Regions from separate parts of the Paenibacillus sp. FSL K6-2441 genome, predicted to be linked through region 2. Evidence: riboswitches for the same ligand, from Rfam matches in the RefSeq annotation. Region 2 holds a riboswitch; each other region holds the start of a gene.

Region 1 (6,787 bases), 2.3 Mb from region 2:
CGACAAGCATGGCATTGTGGTGATCGAGGGGGCTGGGAGCCCGGCCGAAATCAACCTGAAGCAACGGGATATCGTCAACATGAACTTGGCTGAATGGGCGGATGCTCCCGTGATCTTGGTGGGGGATATTGACCGCGGCGGCGTTTTTGCTTTTCTCGTTGGTACCCTGGAGCTGCTTGAGCCACACGAACGCGCCCGCGTAAAAGGGTTCATTATCAACAAGTTCCGCGGCGATTTGTCTCTATTGCAGCCCGGGCTGGATTGGCTGGAGCAGCGGACCGGAATTCCCGTACTAGGAGTGCTCCCCTTTCTGCCTGATCTGGATATCGAAGCAGAGGATTCCGTTGTCCTGGATACCTATCCTGCCCATCCAGAGCAAGCGCCAAGTAAGGAACTGGACATCGCAGTCATCCGTTACCCGCATATTTCCAACTTCACCGATTTTGATCCGTTGGCCGCCGAACCGGACGTGTCGCTACGTTATGTAAGCAAGCTGTCGGAGCTTGGGCATCCCGATGCGGTGATTTTACCGGGGACCAAGGATACGATCAGCGATCTGGAATTTTTGCGTAGGCAAGGGCTGGCGGAGGCTATTTGCAGCCTGATTGAAGAGGAGACGCGCACCCAGCTGGTCGGAATCTGCGGCGGATATCAAATGCTGGGAGAACAACTGCATGACCCCGAAGGCGTGGAGTCCAATGAACCGAGGTCTGCGTTAGGATTGGGCCTGCTCCCCTTGGCAACAACCTTCCTCCCAGGCAAAAAAACGGTACGGGTGCACGGCTATACGTGCGAGGACCAGCCGATATCGCTGCACTCTAAGAACCGCCGGCTGCCGATCTCAGGCTATGAGATTCATGCCGGCTCGACCCAGCAGCTGCGGGACACTCGTCCCTTATTTATGCTTCGGGTCAATGAGGAGCCAGTACAAGGGTCAGGGACAGCCCCGGAGTTAGAACAGGCTGAGACGCAAACACATCCGGAAGGCGCAGCCCGCGCCGATGGCAGGGTGTTTGGGACGTATCTGCACGGAGTGTTTCATAATGATGCCTGGCGACGTGCTTGGCTGGACGGACTGCGTACGAGCAAAGGGCTCGAACCTTTGAGCGTCACCTTTGTTTCTTCCTCGCGGAAGGAGGAAGCCTTCGATCGGTTAGCGGAGCAGGTTCGCAGGCATTTGCGCATGGATCTCATTTACGACATCGCCGGGATCCAAGGTAAGCTTTGACAAATCGGGTGATGTTAGGGTAGGATAAAAGTACGCTTAATTTTCGATGGGTAAAGTCGAAAAGCGGGGGAACCAATCTTTTGGGGCGAATCGTTGTAGGATTAACGTAGGGAACCATCTTTCCCGAGCCCGTCAGCTAACCTCGTTTGCAGTGGATGGGTCATTTTAATATTATTTCAGTCATCAATTAATGACCCTGTTCTTTGAAGCGGGGTCTTTTTGCGTTCTGCAAGACCTTTGACCCGAGCATTCGGCGGAGTACTCGCATTCACTGCAAGTTTCGAGCTTCTTCTTTACGCATCGCACTATTAAAGGAGGAGAGGATTTATGGCTAGTCCGAAGTACATCACCGATATTGCCAAGGTGAGCCAGTTGTCCGAGCAGGAGCGGCAGGAGTTGAAACCGATTACGGACAAATTCGTTTTTCGGGTGAATGACTACTATTTGAATTTGATCGACTGGAATGATCCAGAGGACCCGATCCGCAAGTTGGTGATCCCCAATACGGGAGAGCTGAAGGAATACGGGCGTTGGGACGCTTCCGACGAAGCGGCGAACTATGTGGTGCCTGGCTGCCAGCATAAATACCGCACGACCGCGCTGCTGATCGTGTCCGAGGTTTGCGGCTCCTATTGCCGGTATTGCTTCCGTAAACGGTTGTTTCGCAACGATGTGAAGGAAGCGATGGCGGATGTCACGCCTGGCATCGAGTATATCGCCCAGCATCCGGAGATCAACAACGTCCTGTTAACCGGCGGTGACAGCTTGATTTTGGCTACAAAGAAACTGCGTTCGATTCTCGAACGGCTAAGAGCCATTGAGCATGTAAAAATCATCCGACTCGGCTCCAAAATTCCTGTTTTTAATCCTATGCGTATTTATGAAGATCCGGAATTGCTGGATCTGATTAGGGAGTTCTCCACTGTAGACCAACGGATTTATGTCATGGCGCATATCAATCATCCGCGCGAAATTACCCCTGAAGCCCAAAGAGGGTTCCAGGCGTTACACGACGCTGGGGCTATCGTGGTTAATCAAACGCCGATTCTCAAAGGCATCAATGATGATGCGGCCGTGCTTGGCGAATTGCTGGACCGCTTATCGTGGGCCGGCGTCACTCCGTACTATTTCTTTATCAATCGTCCCGTTGCCGGAAATGCTGATTTCGTGATCCCGCTGAAACGAGCATATCAACTGGTGGAGGAAGCGAAAGCCCGTACATCGGGGCTTGGCAAACGCGTGCGGTTTTCAATGAGCCATTCTTCGGGAAAAATCGAAATCCTGGCCATTGAAAACGGGCAGGCTTATCTCAAATATCATCAGTCCCGGGACGGTGAATACGGCAAATTTATGATTTTGCCTTGCCCGGATGATGCTACCTGGTTCGACGATCTGCCAGGCAGTGAAGCGTACTGGAAGAAGCCGGAATCGAAGCTGGATACGCAGTCGGATCAGCCAACGGAAGACGCTGCAAGCGCAGTGTCCATTACGGGATAAAACAAAACGTACCCTTCCGCTTCCCCGATCAGGGGAGCGTGAAGGGTACGTTTTGTTTTTAGAGTCAGATCCGGAATTTTGCGATCGACTCCTGCAGCGCCAACGCCTGCTCATGCAGCGAACGAACCGTACGCGCGTGATTTTCCATTTCGCTCAGTTGTTGCTGCGAATAGCTGCTGATTTGCTCCATGTTAGCGAGCGACTTGGCGGTAATATTGGCGGATTCCTCCACCGATGCGGTCACTTCCTCGGTACCGGCGGATACCTCTTGGGTGGATGCTGAGACCGATTGAATCGTCAAGTTCACGTTCTGAATCAGCTTAGTTAATTGTTCAAACGCCTGACCAGCTTGCTTCACCCGTTCTGTTCCGGAGACGATTTCCTCGCTGGCCCGTTGCATAGCGTTGACGGAGTTTTCCGATTCTTCTCGAATACTGAGCAGGTTCTCACCGATTTCCTCCATCGCCTGGCGGGACTGCTCAGCCAGCTTACGGACTTCTTCGGCGACGACAGCAAACCCTTTGCCGTGCTCGCCGGCTCGTGCCGCTTCGATCGCCGCATTCAGTGCCAGAATATTAATTTGCTTCGTAATTTCCGTAATGGTTACGACAACGTTTGAAATTGACTCCGAGCGATCATTCAGCGTGCGGATATGCCCCAGCGTCCGATTAGCCGCATCTTCTACATGCTGCATCTGCGTAACCGCCGTTTGTGCCAAAGTATTCCCGGCACCGGCTTCATCCGCAGCTTGTCCAATCTGTTCGGTGACTTCGGCAGACGAAGCGGCAATGTGCTGTACACCTTGCGAAATTTCTTCCATCGCACGGGCGTTTTCGGCCGCTGCGGACGCAATCGTCATGCTGCCGGCTTCGATTTCCTTCGTCGCTACATTGGAACGGGCGATCAGATCCTCAAACGTCGTAACCGAACGGGACAAGTTCTCTGAGCCGTCGACGACCGCCCGGGACGTTTGCATCACGGCAGCGAACATGTCTTTGAGCTGATGAGTCATCGTTTGGAAGCTCCCGGCTAATTGGGCGATTTCGTCATTTCCTTTCACTTCGATGGTATGGCGGAAGTCCCCGCCAGCCATTTGTTCCGTGACCGTCACGAGCTTTCGGATCGGCTTCGTGATTCGCGTACTAACAAAGTAAGCTGCCGCCATGCCCGCCACAATGACAAGCAAGGTGATGCCGATACAGATGTATAAAATTTGGTCTTTCTTCTTATCGATGAAGGTAGCGTCAAGGCCCACGGCGAGCATCGCTTTGCTGCCGGGAATCGCGATGAAAGCTGTTTTGTGCGAGCCGAATTTGTCGGTATACAACTCACTGATTTGTACCCCGCCATTGGCCGCAGCGGTCATGGCCGGCTGAAGCTCCAGCTTGTCGCCGGGGGTCATCTCCGAGTTCTCATTCGTCGCCAGAACTGTAGCGCCGTCATCTTGAATATGTAGTAAATAAGCAGTGCTCAAGTTGTAGTCCTTAGTGCTCTTCGTCAAATACGATTCCACCGCAAAACGGGAGTTATCTTTACCGCTGAGCAATTGCAGGGATTGGGTCGTATCTAACCGTTTGAAGATGTCTTGAGTACTAGTTTGCAGCACTTTATCGAACTGTGGCAGCACATTTTGCTCAATGATCCCCATAGAGATGTTATAAAAGCTGACGCTAAATAAAAGTGAAGATACGACAATAATCACCGCATAGGTACTCATCAATCTGCGGCTGATGGAGCGATTAATGACCTTGAACACGAAAATCCTCTCCGTTCCCCTTAAAAAATGTGAAGTATACGCCTGGCTGTCTCTCTTTTCTTTTTAACCAGCGGTTCATAAATATCATTTTATAGGAAAAAAGGTCCTTTGAAAACGAAAAATTCCTACATTTTTTGGTTTTCGTAAAAAGTTTCAAAAAAAACGTCTAAATCTATCGGAAAAAGCTAAAAAGAGAGCCCTGCGAATCATTTTTTGGAGATCGCCAGGGCTCTTCGAGTATAAATATCACATTACATGTTAGATATAAGTTAATTGTTTCGGATAAGATGTGAGCACTTCAACGCCGGTTGCTGTGACTAGCACATCATCTTCGATACGAACTCCTCCGATGCCTGGCACATAAATGCCAGGTTCAACCGTAAAGACGTGGCCTTCTGCGAGGAGAAATTCGTTCTCCCCATGAACCGAAGGGAACTCGTGCACGTCGATCCCCAGCCCATGGCCAAGGCGATGGATAAAATAAGGTCCATAGCCGGCAGCTTCGATTACTTCGCGGGCGGCGCGGTCAATGGAGGCGAAGGTGACGCCCGGCCGGATGGCGGCAATCGCAGCTTCATTGGCTGCCAGCACCGTTTCATAAATCCGGACGAGTTCCTTGGTCAGCTCGCCAACCGCGAAGGTACGCGTGATGTCGGATGCGTAGCCATTCGCATAAACGCCGATGTCAAACATCAGCAGATCGCCGCGCCGGATTTGCCGGTCGCCGGGGACGCCATGCGGCAGGGCAGTTTTCTCGCCGGACAGCACCATGGAATCGAAGGAAGGCCCGTCTGCGCCGAGCTTGCGGATTTGGTACTCGACTTCCGCAACAAGCTCGTTTTCGCTTACGCCTTCCGTTGCTTTTTTCAGCGATTCGCTAAGCACCTGTTCGATCAGATGTACGGCGTGCTTGATCTTGCTGACTTCTTCTGGGCTTTTCCGCACCCGCATGTCCCGAAGCCAAGATCCAACATCTACAGATTCGGAGAACGAGAGCTTCTCCTGCATTCGCTCGAAGTTGGCCACGGAGACCTGCTCCTTCTCAAAGCCCAGCGTACCCAGCGAGCCCGCGAGGCGTTGCTTCAAGAGGGCGTAAGGGTCGTCCGTATCGCTATGGGTGATGATCTCCGTTAAGTCCGCGGCTTTGCGGGCTGCCTCTTCATCCAGCGCAGGGACGACCAGAAAAGGCTCGCTTCCCGCCTGAAGGACGGCGCCGAGGAAGCGTTCATGCGGATTGCTCAGAAAGCCGGTAAGGTAATACACATGCTTCGGATCAGTGATCAGCAGCGTGTTGACGCCGGATTCACGCATTTTGCGTTCTAATGCAGTCCATTTATCATTCATTTTGCAAAAAACTTCCTTTCGTTCAGTCTCTTGTTCCATTATAGGCCAATGCGGGGAGGAACGATAGTTAGGATCGTTGCGCCGGGCGGGCCAGGGCGGGACGGATTGCTTTTTTAGGTAAAAGGTTTACTTTTTAAATATTTTCAATAAAATAGGAAGAAGTTAGATTATTCAAATTTGAATATGAAACAAAGGAGAGAAGATGTTGGCTACTGCAACGAAAAATTCTACCCGGCTCATCTTGTTCGGATTAATGCTGGGGATTCTGATGTCAGCGATGGACAACACGATCGTGACGACGGCCATGGGGACGATTGTTGCCGATCTCGGCGGGATGGAGCAGTTCGTTTGGGTGACTTCGGCCTATATGGTGACGGTGATGGCGGGGACGCCGATTTTCGGCAAGCTGTCGGATATGTATGGCCGGAAACGCTTCTTCTTATTTGGCATCGCGATGTTCCTGCTTGGCTCCGTGTTGTGCGGGCTCGCCGGAAGCATCGTGCAGCTGAGTATTTTCCGCGCGATCCAGGGGATCGGCGGGGGAGCGCTGATGCCGATTGCGTTTACGATCATTTACGATATCTTCCCAGTGGAGCAGCGGGGGAAAATGACCGGACTCATGGGTGCCGTGTTTGGCACGTCGAGTATTTTTGGCCCATTGTTGGGCGCGTTTATCACCGACTCGCTAAGTTGGCATTGGGTTTTCTACATTAATGTGCCGATCGGTATCGTGTCGTTGGTGTTGATTATCTTCTACTATAAGGAGTCGCTGACGCACGCGAAGCAGCAGATCGACTGGGGCGGGGCATTTACTTTGGTTGGCGCTGTGGTGTGCCTAATGTTTGCCTTGGAGCTGGGCGGCGAGAAATACGCATGGAATTCCAGCGTGATTTTGGGCTTGTTTGCGGGATTTGCCGTGTTGTTTGCCGCGTTCCTGCTGCTCGAAACGAAAGCGCAAGAGC
Region 2 (6,787 bases):
GCTGAACAGCAGTCCGATAAAGGTTAATTCGATCGGGCGCGAAATGACCGGATAAATCGGATACAACGTGTGGCCAAACGCCCAGATTAAGGTCGACAGCAGGCAGGCGATAAAGGTGCTGCGGAACATTTTCTTCAGCATTGGGATCCCGAACAAGCGATACACCGCTTCTTCTCCGATCCCTGCCACCCAAGCCAGCAGCGGAAACAATAGCGGGTACACCATGTTGTAAGGCGATTGCGTCGCATCGGTCGTGGACCAGGTATGAATCGTTTGCTCTAAAATGAAGAAAACAACGGATTGAACGCCTAACAGGATCAATGCCCAGGCATACCCGTCAGCCACGGAGGTCAGGATGGAACGGCCGTACCCTTCTTCCCGTGATCGCGCCCACAAGTTGATGCCGTTCTTCCGCCACAGTCCATCGCCGCCCACCAGCGAGAAGTACACGGAAGCGGCGAGGAACAACGTCACCAGACCTTGGAAGAAGAGGCCAAAGATGAGCACGCCGGATTCAAGACCGTCTTTTTGGAACACGGGGATCATGTTGATCGTTCCAATCGTGGATAGCACGAAGTAAGCCGAAGCCAGGAAAATACCCCGCTTAAACGAGGTATGGGCCCGCGTCAGCGCGCTGTAGACGATCGCCAGAATCGCCAGCACGAACGTCAACAGGGCGTATCCGGCATAGGTGAGCCAGCTGGCGATTTTCGTCTGTCCGGCGACGTAGTCCTGATGAGCCTGCGGTACGGTAAAATAGCTCTCCAACGAGGAAACCTTGCCGTATTCGAAGCTGAGCTTGATTTCCGCTTGCGATTCGCCTAACGTGTAGCCATTGATATGGTAGAGGAGGCCCACATCCCCTTCACCGGAGGCCAGCTCCAGATCGCTTGGTTTAAATCCAAAGGCGTTCAGGTAAGGCTGTGCCAGCTCTTCTTTCTCCGCTAACGTTAAATCCCCCTCCCATGCCTTCATGGAATCGGTGGTTTCCGATCCTACATCAAGCATCATCTGCTTGGTGGCGTTGCTGGAGGAACTGATCTCCTCGAAGCCGACGACTTGACCGGTGGTCATATGGACATCCACGGTCACGGCGCTTAACGATTCGGTGGGGTCCGTGTAACGGACGCGAAATACGTCATATGGAAATTGCTTGTCATACGTTTTTAAGTATGGGGCGAGCAGATCGGCTTTGGTTAAGTAACCAAACAGATCGGAACGCGTTTCGTATGTAATCAATGCTTTATCCTTCGTGGGATTCGGCAGGTCGATCCCAAGTACGGATTGGACAAATTCACTTGCATGGGCAGCTGCTTCCGGTTTGCTGATCACCTCATTTGCTTGCTGCAGCTGCAAGGACTCCGAATCGGTGGTCGGAAACAGTTGAACGGCGACGAACACAATGAATCCTAGGGCGGCCAGCAGCCACAGATTTTTGGTCTTCATCCTGCGGCGGCCATTTGACGTCAAAGGGGAACTCACTCGCAAAACTCCTTTGTTATTAAGTTGAATGAAATCGGGAACACGTACTCTTCTTATATTATGAGGTATGTTTTTCCCTCAAGTACGTCAAAGTAAAGATAACACAGCTATCCCCCCTGCGCCAGACGGATGGCAAAAATGACGAGAAACGGCAAAAACTCCGGCAAGCCCTCGCATCACTCAGATTGGGGGCGAAGTTGATCCTCCCACTCCCTGATTTCGTCCTTTTCTGGTCTTTTTCTTGAAAATAGAGCTTTGTGGCGGGACGGAATAAGGGATATAATCCATTTGACGAAAAATGATTGAAAACAATTGAAAAGATTGGCCGAATTTCGCAATGAAAACGGGGGAACCGTATATTTTGGGGTGAATTTCACGGAGCTTCAACTCCCAGCAAGGGGATATGTTCCGCGAATAGGGCAACTGGGCATGTCCGAATCCGTCAGCTAACCTCGTAGGCCTGTGCATCAGGAACCAAACACCGAAAGGCATTGGATTTCCAGTGCTTTTTTTCTTTTGTGTTTTTTTCAGAACGATGATGAGGTGAACGCGTTGCATACCAAGAAAATTAACCTTTCTCCGCCGCAGATATTGGTGACTGGGTTTGCCCTCATCATTTTGTTGGGAACTCTGCTGCTTATGCTTCCGATCTCTGGGACGTCCGGGGAACCGATGCCATTTATTGATGCTTTATTTACGGCAACCTCGGCAACTTGTGTGACGGGGCTGTTTGTGGTGGATACGGGAAGGTATTTTTCAACCTTTGGACATATCGTCATCATCATGCTTGTACAAATCGGGGGGCTTGGCTTTATGACCATGGCCACCTTGTTCTCCCTTGTCCTCAAACGGAAAATCTCGCTGAAAGACCGTCTGCTGCTCCAGGAAGCGATGAACCAGAGCTCAATGGAAGGCATCGTTCGCTTAATCCGCAAGGTGCTGATGTACTCCCTGATCATCGAGTCCAGTGCGGCGGTGCTCCTCACGATTCGCTGGGCCTTTGATATGCCGTTTGGCCGGGCGCTGTATTATGGGATTTGGCATTCGATTTCGATGTTTAATAATGCGGGATTTGATTTGTTTGGGGAAAATCGCAGTTTAATCCCCTATGTTAACGATCCTTTGATTAACATCGTCTCCATCTTGCTCATCGTGTCCGGGGGGCTTGGTTTTATTGTCTTGTCCGATCTGGCAGAGTATCGCAAGCATCGCAAATTGTCGCTTCATTCCAAAGTGGTGCTGTCCATGACGGGGGCGCTGATTGCGATTGGCACGATCGTCATTTTCGTGTTCGAATTCACGAACTCGCGTACGCTGGAACCGCTCAGTTGGAGCGGCAAAATCTGGGCTTCAATGTTCCAATCGATTACGCCTCGTTCGGGAGGGGTTGTCACCCTTGATATCGGTTCGCTGCGTCAGGCTACGCAATTCTTCATAATCATCCTGATGTTTATCGGGGCTTCGCCCGGCTCGACGGGGGGCGGGATCAAGACAACTACCTTTACGCTTCTCATCGGCGCGGTGATCTCCATGATCCGCGGACGAACCGATTTGGTGTTGTTCCGTTACCGGATGGCCCAAGAACGGATCTTCAAGGCGCTCACGATTACGATGATGGCACTGTTCGTCATCGTTGCTGTAGCGATGGTGCTGTCCACCACAGAAGACGCAAGCTTCCTCTCCATTTTATTTGAAACGACTTCCGCTTTTGGAACGGTTGGATTATCGATGGGCTTAACGGAGCACTTGACGGAATTTGGGAAAGTTGTGATCAGTCTTACGATGTTTGCCGGACGGCTGGGGCCCTTGACGCTTGCTTATGCCATCGGTCCAAGGAAGGGGAAAGAGCTGTATCGCCATCCAGAAGGTAAAATCATTATTGGATAAGGGGAAATGGGGCAAAAATGAAAAAGCAGCAGTTTGTGGTCATCGGCTTGGGGCGCTTCGGCTCGAGCCTGGCCTTGGAGTTGGTGGAGTTAGGATATGAGGTTCTGGGCATCGACCGGAATGAAGAGATCGTTGACGAATTAAGCGATCGGCTCACGCATACGGTTGTCGCCGATGCAACAGAGGAAGAGGTGCTGAAGTCGCTGGGGGTTCGTAATTTCGATTGCGGGATCGTGGCGATTGGCAACGATATTCAAATGAGCATCCTAGCGGCCATTCTCCTCAAAGATCTGGGCATGAAAACGGTAGTCGCCAAGGCGATCTCGCTTCTGCACGGCCGGGCCCTAGAGAAGCTGGGGGTGGATCGGGTGATCTATCCGGAACGCGACATGGGGATTCGTGTTGCCCATCAGCTGGTTACCCCGAATCTGCTGGATTATATTGAACTGTCGAAGGAATACAGCATCGTCGAGATGAACGTCCCGGCATGCCTGGACCAAAAGAGCCTGGGCGATATTAATCCGCGGACGCGCTTTGGCTGCAGTATTGTGGCGATTCACCGCAATGGCGGTATTTTGGTTGCTCCCACTGCGATGGATCAGTTAAATGAAGGCGACATTATGGTTATTATAGGAGCAAAGAAAAATATCGAGCAATTTGAATCAATCATCAATCCTTAATAAGATGGTAAGATGGCTTACTAGCATGGAACGGAGAGAAGTATGGAACAACAGGCCATTTGGGCTTTAATCATTTTTTTGCTGACCTACGCACTCATTATATCTGAGAAAATTCACCGAACGGTGCTGGCTATGGCTGGTGCGGCGTTCATGATAATCTTTGGCATCCTTGATCAGGAGAGCGCAGTGCATCATATTGATTTTAATACGCTGGGACTCTTGATCGGGATGATGATCATCGTGAATACGACAGCCAAGACCGGTTTATTCACGTACATCGGCATATGGACGGCCAAGCTGGCCAAAGGCAATCCGATCACTTTGCTGTGGTTGCTGGCGCTGATCACCGCGATAGGTTCGGCATTCCTGGATAACGTAACGACCATTATTTTGATGGTCCCGGTGGCATTTAGCATTACGCGGAGGTTGAGGGTTCAGGCGTTCCCTTACCTCTTTTCTATGATTCTTGCCACGAATATCGGCGGGACGGCGACTTTAATCGGAGACCCTCCCAACATTATGATTGGCAGCGCCGTGAAGGAACTGACCTTCGTGGCCTTCATGCAAAATTTGACGCCAGTCGTGTTGATCATTTTGGCAGTGATTCTGCCGCTTGTGATCGTGATCTTCCGCAAAGAGTTGAAAAAGGCTTATGCTCATCAACAGAGCTTGATGGAGATCAGTCTGGAGGGCTTGATTACGGAGAAAAAGCTGCTCACCCAATGCCTGATCGCCTTGGGGTTGACCTTGTTGGGCTTTTTCCTTCATCAATACATACATCTGGAAACGGCTACTATTGCGCTGGCTGGCGCCTTCTTGCTGCTGCTCATGACCGGCGAGCACGTGATGGAACAAGCCTTCCGTTCGGTGGAATGGCCCACCATCTTCTTTTTCGTGGGTTTGTTCGTATTGGTCGGAGGGTTGGTTGAAACGGGAATCATTACGAGAGTGGCCGAAGAGGTGATGCGCCTGACTGGAGGCGATCCGCTAACCACCTCGATGCTGATCCTCTGGCTGAGTGCTTTGGCGTCGGCGTTTATCGACAATATTCCGCTGGTGGCGACGATGATTCCGATGATCCAAGACATGGGCGGAATGGGGATTCAGCACCTGGAGCCGCTATGGTGGAGCCTATCGCTTGGCGCTTGTCTCGGTGGAAACGGAACATTAATCGGAGCCAGCGCCAATTTGATCGCTGCTGGGATGTCCGCCAAGGAAGGGGAACCGATCAGCTTCCTAAAATATTTGAAATACGGGCTGCCGCTGATGATCGTCACCATTTTGATCTCCAGCCTCTACGTTTATTTGCGATACTTCATTTAAAATAGACAAGCTGCCGCTAATCCAGGTTTTAGCCTGAAGGAGCGGCAGCTTTTTTGGTGTAACGAATAGCTGTTTAGGTTCGGGTGGATCATGGTGGCGTTAGAGCGGCAATTCTTTCACGAGGGTTTCGCGGATTTGCGTGATCCATTCCTTCGTTTCGCTCGTCAGCTCCGATTTGTCGCCATATACGAGACAGGTTTCGCGCCGTGTCTGGGCCAGTTCTGGAATCGGCACGGTCAGCAGGCCGTTATCCCGCAGCAGCGGCATACGCAGGTACGATTTGGGCAATAGCGCGGCTGCTTTACAGATCGGCAGCAGGCGGACGATCGCTTCAAACGAATCGATTTCCATGCGAATATCAGGCACGATGCTGTAGCGTCCAAACAGGTCGTCGATCAGCCGGCGATACCAAGTTCCCTTGGAAAATACGATCATCGGCCGACCGTTCAGATCGTCCATGATCAGACGGCGCTTCTGCCCGGCGGCGGCTAGCTCATGCCCTTTGGGAACGACCAACTCGAGGTGGTCTTTGAACAGCGGCAAGCATTTCAAGCCCGTCTCGTTCACCAGGGAGGCCACGACGCCGAAGTCCACTCTCTTCTCGCGGACATAAGAGACGATTTCATGGGTTTTGCCGGTAACGAGCTTCAATTCGATATCTGGAAACTTCTCCATTAACGAGGTCACGAGCGGCGGCAGGGTGGTTTGGATCGTCGTCAGGCTGGCGCCTAACGTGACGATACGGCGCTCCGCTGCCTTGATTCGGGACACGGTCTGCAGGAAGTTCTGGTGGCGTTGCCGCTGTTCCAGCGCATATTGGTAAGCTTCCTGCCCGACGCGGGTCAGCTCGAGTCTTTTCCCTTTGCGGTGAAACAGGGAGACCCCCCATTCCTCTTCTAATTTTGCAATTTTGCGCGAAAGGGCAGGCTGGGACAGGTTTAACAGCTTGGATGCTTTGTTCAAACTGGATTGCTCCACGACGGTGGTGAACACCAGCAACTCTTCCAGCATGGGTTACCTCCTTTTTCTGGGTGAAGGACAAGATTCGACAGGTTAGCTTATGCGAATTTGTTATAATGATTAATAAATATATTGCAATTCCATTATAAGATAAAAAGGAGTAACATGAAAAGTGACACAAGTTGTTCACAAGTAACTGGAGGTACAAAGGGGTTTTACCGACTGCGGTGTGGTATTTATCATATTCAACCTCCGCGCCCCCGTAAGGTCGAATCTTGAGTGAAATTGCGCAAGTTGAAACGGATGATGGAATGAGAAAGGGGTATACGCATTTATGAAAGGGTTTTATTCCAGAAAACTGCACTCGCTGCTGGGCGTCATTCCGCTGGGATTTTTCCTGCTGGAGCACATGATCACCAACTTTTCGGCGGTGGAAGGCGGGAGCGAAGGCTTTA
Region 3 (6,787 bases), 1.4 Mb from region 2:
ACCGGGAGAAAACGATCGTGGACGATGCGACAAAAGTTAAATTTCTTGGCTTCTCATTCTACCAGAGCAAAGGGGAAACGCGGGTCAGAATCCATCCCAAATCCGTATCCAAGATGAAAGCTAAAGTGAAAGAGCTAACGTCGAGAAGCAACGGAATGGGCAACACCGACCGGGCGCTGAAGCTTAGGCGTTACATCATGGGATGGGTAAATTATTTCAAGCTTGCTGACATGAAACAACTACTCCAAACCACTGATAAATGGATGAGAAGGCGTATCCGAATGGTCTTCTGGAAGCAATGGAAACGAGTGAGGACGAAACTCGAAAGGCTTATATCGCTCGGAATTCATGAACAGAAGGCGTGGGAATACGCAAACACAAGAAAGGGCTATTGGAGAATCTCCAATAGCCCAATCCTCTCGAAGTCCCTCGGTAACAATAGGCTGAAGAACCTCGGATTCCTTTTCTTTTCTGATTATTATCGACAAGTTACTGCGCATTGCTAATGGAACCGCCGTATACCGAACGGTACGTACGGTGGTGTGGGAGGTCGGCTGCCTAATTAATGGGTAGCCTCCTACCCGATTAAAAATGGTAAAAAAGTATTCAGTTAGTCATCGATTCTAGTTAGGGAGAGTGATACTGTAAATGGAGGATTCGACTTCTATTGGAGTGCTAATGAAGATAGATAAAAACCGTGCCTTGCTCACTGTTAGGTTCTCTTCAGTAGCTAGACAAAATTAGGCTTCCACAGAGGATTCTTCTTGGTCTATCGAGTTCGCTCTGGAGATCAAGGAGAGCGCATTGTTTTCGCTCGAAATGATTCACTAAGTGGAAAACTTCAAAGTGGAGTAAGTAGTAACAAATCCACTCGTTACTGATAATCGATTCCTGCTTCAAATGGCGCTATAATAAGCATGATCATACAAACTAGACAGACAGCATGGGAGAGGAGCGGCGAGGAGCATGTATGGAAATGATGGGGTACTGGATAGGCGGACACTGAAGGCGGCCTTTGACCGGACGGTTTATCAAGTGGTGGGCCACGGAAAACGGAATGTAGAGGTGCTGAAGCAGGCTTTTGCCGAGATCAGCGGCGGGGTAGACAGCGACATGTACGGTACAGGACAAGCGCTGGAAGCCTTCGAAAGGAAAATGGCTGCGGTGCTCGGCAAGGAGTCGGCTGTATTTTTTCCGAGCGGCACGATGGCGCAGCAAATTGCTTTACGGATTTGGTGCGACCGTAAGGGATCGAAACGTGTGGCCTATCATCCTTTATGCCATTTGGAAATTCATGAGGAAGACGGATTAAAGGAACTGCACGGGCTGGAGCCGATTCTCCTGGCGGATAAGGATCGGCTGATTGAGATGGAGGACGTTCGGCAACTGCCGGAGGATGTCTCGTGCCTGCTGCTGGAGCTGCCGCAGCGCGAAATCGGCGGTCAGCTGCCGCCGTTCGCGGAGCTTGAAGCCATTTCCGCCTACTGCCAGGAGCGGGGCATTAAGCTGCATCTGGACGGAGCCCGACTGTTCGAAGTGTTGCCTTACTACGAAAAAACCGCCGCAGAGGTTTGCGCCCTGTTCGACAGCGTCTATATCTCGTTCTACAAAGGCATCGGCGGAATCGCCGGAGCCATATTGGCAGGGGATCCGGAGCTGACGAAGGAATCTAAGGTGTGGAAAAGACGCCATGGCGGGGATCTCATCAGCTTGTATCCTTATTTTCTGAGTGCGGATTACTACTATGAGCAGCGCATAGGAAAGATGGGGATGTATTATCGGCAAGCGCAGGAGCTCTCCAGTCTGTTTAATCAATGTCATCGGATGAAGACCGTCCCGGCGATCCCGGTGTCCAACATGTTCCATGTTCATTCGGACGTTCCCAAGGATCGATTGGAGCCCGTGCTGATTGAGGTATATCGGGAAACCGGGGTTGGCTTAACCTCTTTCGTCAAGGAGAAGGCAGATGGGGGAAGTACCTTTGAAATCAGTATCGGAGATCGCTATAGCGAGGTGCCGGAAGATCGGCTGCAGCTGGCGTTCGAGCTGCTGGATAAGAAGTTGAGAGGACTCTCGTTTTAAACCTGTATCGGTTTGAGATCAGAACACCGTAGGAAGCGACTGGATGTCGCTCCTTACGGTGTTTTTTGCATGTATGCTTCGATAATTCAAGCCTGCCCTCAAAAATGAATGCAAGAGGATGATGTATGCGCTTCCTCGAACAAGGTCGATCCCATTTTCCGACCCATTCGCCTTTTCCTCATCTTTACACTTCTTGAGGCGGGGAGTATGATTCATCCGTAGCAATTTGATATGGCGAAAATACCTGATCGCTGAGTTCTTTCTTTATTTCAGAAAGAAACGGGGGAACCAATGAAACGCGTCCAAAAGGGCGGGTTTCCGGGGTGAATCGCTTGATTTGGCCAACTTGGCCAAACTGCGTAGGGCTGCTTTCGTGCCCGAATCCGTCAGCTAACTCCGTAAGCGTCCGAAAGAGGGAATTGTCGCAGTGATCTGCTTGAACTTTTTAAAGCGGCTGCGGGAAGGTCCAACTTTCCTGCGGCCTTTTTGTGTTGTTCGCTGCAGGAATGGGAAGCCTAAAGGACTACGAGCGGATCAGGATTGAAGGCTATTTTGAGAATGAAAAGAGGATTTCATCATGGTAAGCAAACTGAAGCGGGTACTGATCGGCAGACCGATGAAAAGTACCGAAATTGAAGGAGAAAAGCTAAGCAAACTTAAGGCATTGGCCGTATTGTCGTCGGACGCGTTGTCCTCCGTGGCATACGGTACGGAGCAGATTTTGATCGTCCTGATGGCGGCGGGATTTTCCGCGCTCTGGTATTCGATCCCGATCTCGTTTGCGGTACTTGGGCTTCTGTTGATTCTGATTCTGTCGTACCGCCAGACGATTTTCTCCTATCCGACTGGGGGCGGGGCCTATATCGTAGCGATGGATAACCTGGGGCGGTCAACCGGACTGCTGGCCGGCGGCTCGCTGCTTGTTGATTATATACTGACGGTAGCTGTAAGTTCGTCAGCCGGTACAGATGCCATAACATCCGCATTCCCTATGCTGCATGATCAGCGGGTGCTGATCGCCCTCCTGATGATTACTATACTGACCATCATGAACCTGCGTGGGGTCACGGAATCGGCTTCAATGCTGGCGGTTCCGGTATATCTATTTGTGGCCTCCATCTTCGTCCTGATTGTGTCGGGACTCTACAAGTATTGGACTGGCGGGATTCATGCCAGCGCACCGGAGTTCGGGACGGCCGTATCCAACGTCAGCTTGTTCCTGCTGCTCAAGGCGTTCAGTTCGGGGTGCTCGGCCTTAACGGGGGTTGAGGCGGTGTCCAACGCCATTCCGAACTTCAAGCCGCCGGCGGAGCGGAATGCCGCAACCACGCTGGTGATGATGGGTATCATTCTCTGCACCATGTTTATCGGTATTAGTGCGCTGGCCTATTGGTACGGAATTGCTCCGGATCCGAAGGCCACCGTAATATCTCAAATCGCTGAATCGACCTTTGGGCGCGGGATCTTGTACTACTTGATCCAGGGCATTACAGCATTAATCCTGTTTCTGGCAGCCAATACGGCTTATTCGGCCTTCCCGCTGCTGGCGTTTATGCTCGCCAAAGATAAATACATGCCGCATGCGTTTATGGTGCGCGGTGACCGGCTTGGCTTTTCAAACGGAATTATCTTCCTGGGCGTAGCCTCGGCGCTGCTGGTTCTTGGATTCCACGGCGACACGGAAAGCCTGATTCCGCTCTATGCCGTTGGGGTATTTATTCCGTTCACCTTGTCCCAACTGGGGATGATGGTGCGCTGGATCAAGCGCAAGCCGCAAGGTTGGGTGTTCCGGCTTACGATTAACACGATTGGCATGCTGACGACGCTGGGCATTACGCTCATCTTCATTATCACGAAGTTTTCACATGTCTGGTTCGTATTTATCTTCTTGCCGCTCGTGATGTTTATTTTCTACCAGATCCATCGACATTATATCAATATCGCCGACCAGCTTCGGATTGACATCGATAAAGACAAACCTTGCATAAAGGGCAGCACGATCGTCGTGCCGGTGGCGGGCGTTACCCGTGTCGTGATGAACTCGTTAAGCTACGCCAAATCGCTGACGGATAACGTTGTTGCGGTGTATGTCGGATTTGATGATGAGGACATCGAACGGATGGAGAAGAAGTGGGAGGAATGGAATCCGGGGGTTCGGCTCATTACGCTGCGCTCCAGCTTCCGCAGCATTATCCGGCCGCTGATGAAGTTCATTGATACCGTGGAATGGAAAACGGCGGAGACCGATCACATTACCGTCCTGATTCCTCAGTTTATTCCTCGGCACTGGTGGCAGAATATTTTGCATAATCAGTCGAGCTTGTTGCTTAGAGCTTATTTGTTTAACAAGAAAGATATCGTCATTGCGACTGTACCTTATCATTTGCAAAAATAAGCAAATTCCCCCGAAGCCGTCGCAACGGCTCGGGGGACCTTAGTTTAATTATTGAATTTGATCCAGCAGCTGATAAGCTTCCTGTTTGGTTTTCACCTGCAGCAGCTGTTCGCGGAATGCGTCATCCATCAGCTTGCGGGACAGCATTTGCAGAATTTTTAAATGCTCATTGCCTTTGTTTTCGGCAGGGACAGCGATCATAAAGATCAACTTAGCGGGCGTTCCGTCCGCGCTGCTCCAATCCACGCCTTCCGGCTTGATCCCGAATACGACTCTTGGCTTCAGCACCGCCACCGACTTCCCGTGCGGTACGGCGACGTTCATGCCGATGCCGGTAGAGCTTTCTTGCTCGCGCTTCAGAATCGCCTGCTTGAACTCAGCAGAGGAGGTCAGCACACCTTCAGCGTTCAGCTTTGCAATCATTTCGTCGATGATCCCGTCCCGTGTTGACGCGGACAGGGAAGGCTCAATCAGATCCAAACTGATGATATCCGTCAGCTTGCGAACTGTGCTTTGAGCTTCGGCAGCCGGCACGCTTACCGGGCGGACGTTCTCCGCACGTGGCGTTTCCATGGCTGGAGCCGCCTCGTCCGCAGCGCTCGCTTCGGCGAGCTGAGGCTCGACCTGTTCTTTCTTCAGCAATTTGATCATTAAGGCCGTAACGATGGAACCCGCGATGACGGCCACGAAGAACATGAGGACATTGTCAACGGCGCCAAGTACGGCAACGATTGGACCGCCGTGAGCTACGCGGTCGCCGACGCCGCCCAGCATGGCGATGACGGAACCTGTCATCGAGCCGACCATGATGCTGGGAATAACGCGCAGTGGGTCTTGCGATGCGAACGGAATCGCACCTTCGGTGATCCCGAACAAGCCCATCGTAAAGGCGGCTTTGCCGGATTCCCGTTCGGCATTATGGAACTTGCGTTTGAACAAGAACGTTGCCAGGCCCAGACCGATCGGCGGAATACAGATCGCAACGGCGATCGGACCCATGATTTGATAGTTCCCCTCCGCGATCATCGCGGAGCCGAACATGAACGCTACCTTGTTAACCGGACCGCCCATGTCGAAGGAGATCATGGCGCCCAGAATCAAGGCCAGCAGAATCGAGCTGGCTCCTTGCATGCTGGCAAGCCAGTTGGTCAGCCATTCAAACACTTGGGCGATCGGGCCGCCAAGCAGGTAAATGAAGGCGAGACCTACGATCAGCGAAGAGAGAACCGGGATGATGATGATTGGCATGATTGGATTGATCGCTTTCGGCACCTTCCACTTCTTGATCCAAAGTGCAACGTAACCCGCCAGGAAACCGGCGATGATCCCGCCGATGAAGCCGGCACCGGCTTCACTTCCGTAGAAGCTGCCATTGGCGGCGATGTAACCGCCGATGATCCCGGGAGCGAGACCCGGCCGGTCGGCGATACTAAACGCGATGAACCCGGCTAGCACCGGTACCATAAACGTAAAGGACGCAGATCCCAGCTTCTCGATGGTTTTCCAGAACGAGTCTTCTGGAATTTGCAGGCCGCCCGGCGTAGGTACGCCGCCGATCGAGAGAGCGATGGCGATCAAGAGACCGCCCACGACGATAAACGGAATCATATACGAGACACCGCTCATCAGGTGGCGATAAAAGGCGTTTTGCTGCTTGGCGCCGGTCTGTTTGGCCGGCGTACCTTCATTGTTATCCTGTCCTTGGTATACCGGCACTTCTCCGCGAATCATCTGTTGGATCAGCGCCTCGGGGTTCCGTATGCCTTCCTGCACACCAACAACGAGCAGCTTCTTGCCGACGAACCGGCGTTTGTCTACCGTTTTGTCGGCCGCGATGATGATGCCGTCCGCTTGGCGGATATCTTCCTCCGTGAATTCGTTTTCCACTCCGATCGAGCCTTGGGTCTCGACCTTCATGGCAATACCTAGCTTGTCGGCGGCTTTTTGCAGATTTTCCGCCGCCATGTACGTATGGGCAATCCCGTTGGGACATGAGGTAATCGCCAGTAGTTTCATGGATGTTTCCTCCTGTAATCAAAGATCGAAATCGTTTACATGACTCATCTTATCGCAAAAGGAACGGCGGAAAAGAACTTTATATTACCGGAAGTTGCGGAAAAACTGATTTTTTTCCCTATAAGCAATTGAGCAGCTCCTCGGGAGTCCGTGCCTGCACGAGCCGCTCAACGGTTGAAGGCTGTTCGCTTAGCAAGGACAGGCGCTGGAACAGTTTTTTCGTCATCTCTTGCTCCTGCGGGGCAAGCGCCAGCATAAATACGACGGACACCTTCTCTTCCTGCCATTCCAACG

The links. Region 2 has a riboswitch for cyclic di-AMP ahead of NSQ80_RS16985 (TrkH family potassium uptake protein). Riboswitches for the same ligand answer to the same signal wherever they lie in the genome.
Region 1: linked by a shared signal. The riboswitch ahead of NSQ80_RS05910 (KamA family radical SAM protein) and the one ahead of NSQ80_RS16985 (TrkH family potassium uptake protein) in region 2 are both predicted to bind cyclic di-AMP.
Region 3: linked by a shared signal. The riboswitch ahead of NSQ80_RS01855 (APC family permease) and the one ahead of NSQ80_RS16985 (TrkH family potassium uptake protein) in region 2 are both predicted to bind cyclic di-AMP.

The regions. Positions count from the first base shown of each region.
Region 1 is NZ_CP150174.1:1,376,430-1,383,216, forward strand. It holds gene NSQ80_RS05905 (cobyric acid synthase) at 1-1,228, shown strand, start outside; cyclic di-AMP (ydaO/yuaA leader) riboswitch at 1,252-1,394, shown strand; gene NSQ80_RS05910 (KamA family radical SAM protein) at 1,556-2,725, shown strand; gene NSQ80_RS05915 (HAMP domain-containing methyl-accepting chemotaxis protein) at 2,790-4,481, opposite strand; gene NSQ80_RS05920 (Xaa-Pro peptidase family protein) at 4,740-5,825, opposite strand; gene NSQ80_RS05925 (MDR family MFS transporter) at 6,028-6,787, shown strand, end outside.
Region 2 is NZ_CP150174.1:3,678,842-3,685,628, reverse strand. It holds gene NSQ80_RS16990 (type II CAAX endopeptidase family protein) at 1-1,482, opposite strand, end outside; cyclic di-AMP (ydaO/yuaA leader) riboswitch at 1,796-1,958, shown strand; gene NSQ80_RS16985 (TrkH family potassium uptake protein) at 2,026-3,369, shown strand; gene NSQ80_RS16980 (TrkA family potassium uptake protein) at 3,387-4,049, shown strand; gene NSQ80_RS16975 (ArsB/NhaD family transporter) at 4,092-5,372, shown strand; gene NSQ80_RS16970 (LysR family transcriptional regulator) at 5,472-6,383, opposite strand; gene NSQ80_RS16965 (succinate dehydrogenase cytochrome b558 subunit) at 6,667-6,787, shown strand, end outside.
Region 3 is NZ_CP150174.1:425,421-432,207, forward strand. It holds gene ltrA (group II intron reverse transcriptase/maturase) at 1-506, shown strand, start outside; gene NSQ80_RS01850 (beta-eliminating lyase-related protein) at 967-2,082, shown strand; cyclic di-AMP (ydaO/yuaA leader) riboswitch at 2,322-2,502, shown strand; gene NSQ80_RS01855 (APC family permease) at 2,660-4,477, shown strand; gene NSQ80_RS01860 (fructose-specific PTS transporter subunit EIIC) at 4,526-6,493, opposite strand; gene NSQ80_RS01865 (PTS sugar transporter subunit IIA) at 6,612-6,787, opposite strand, start outside.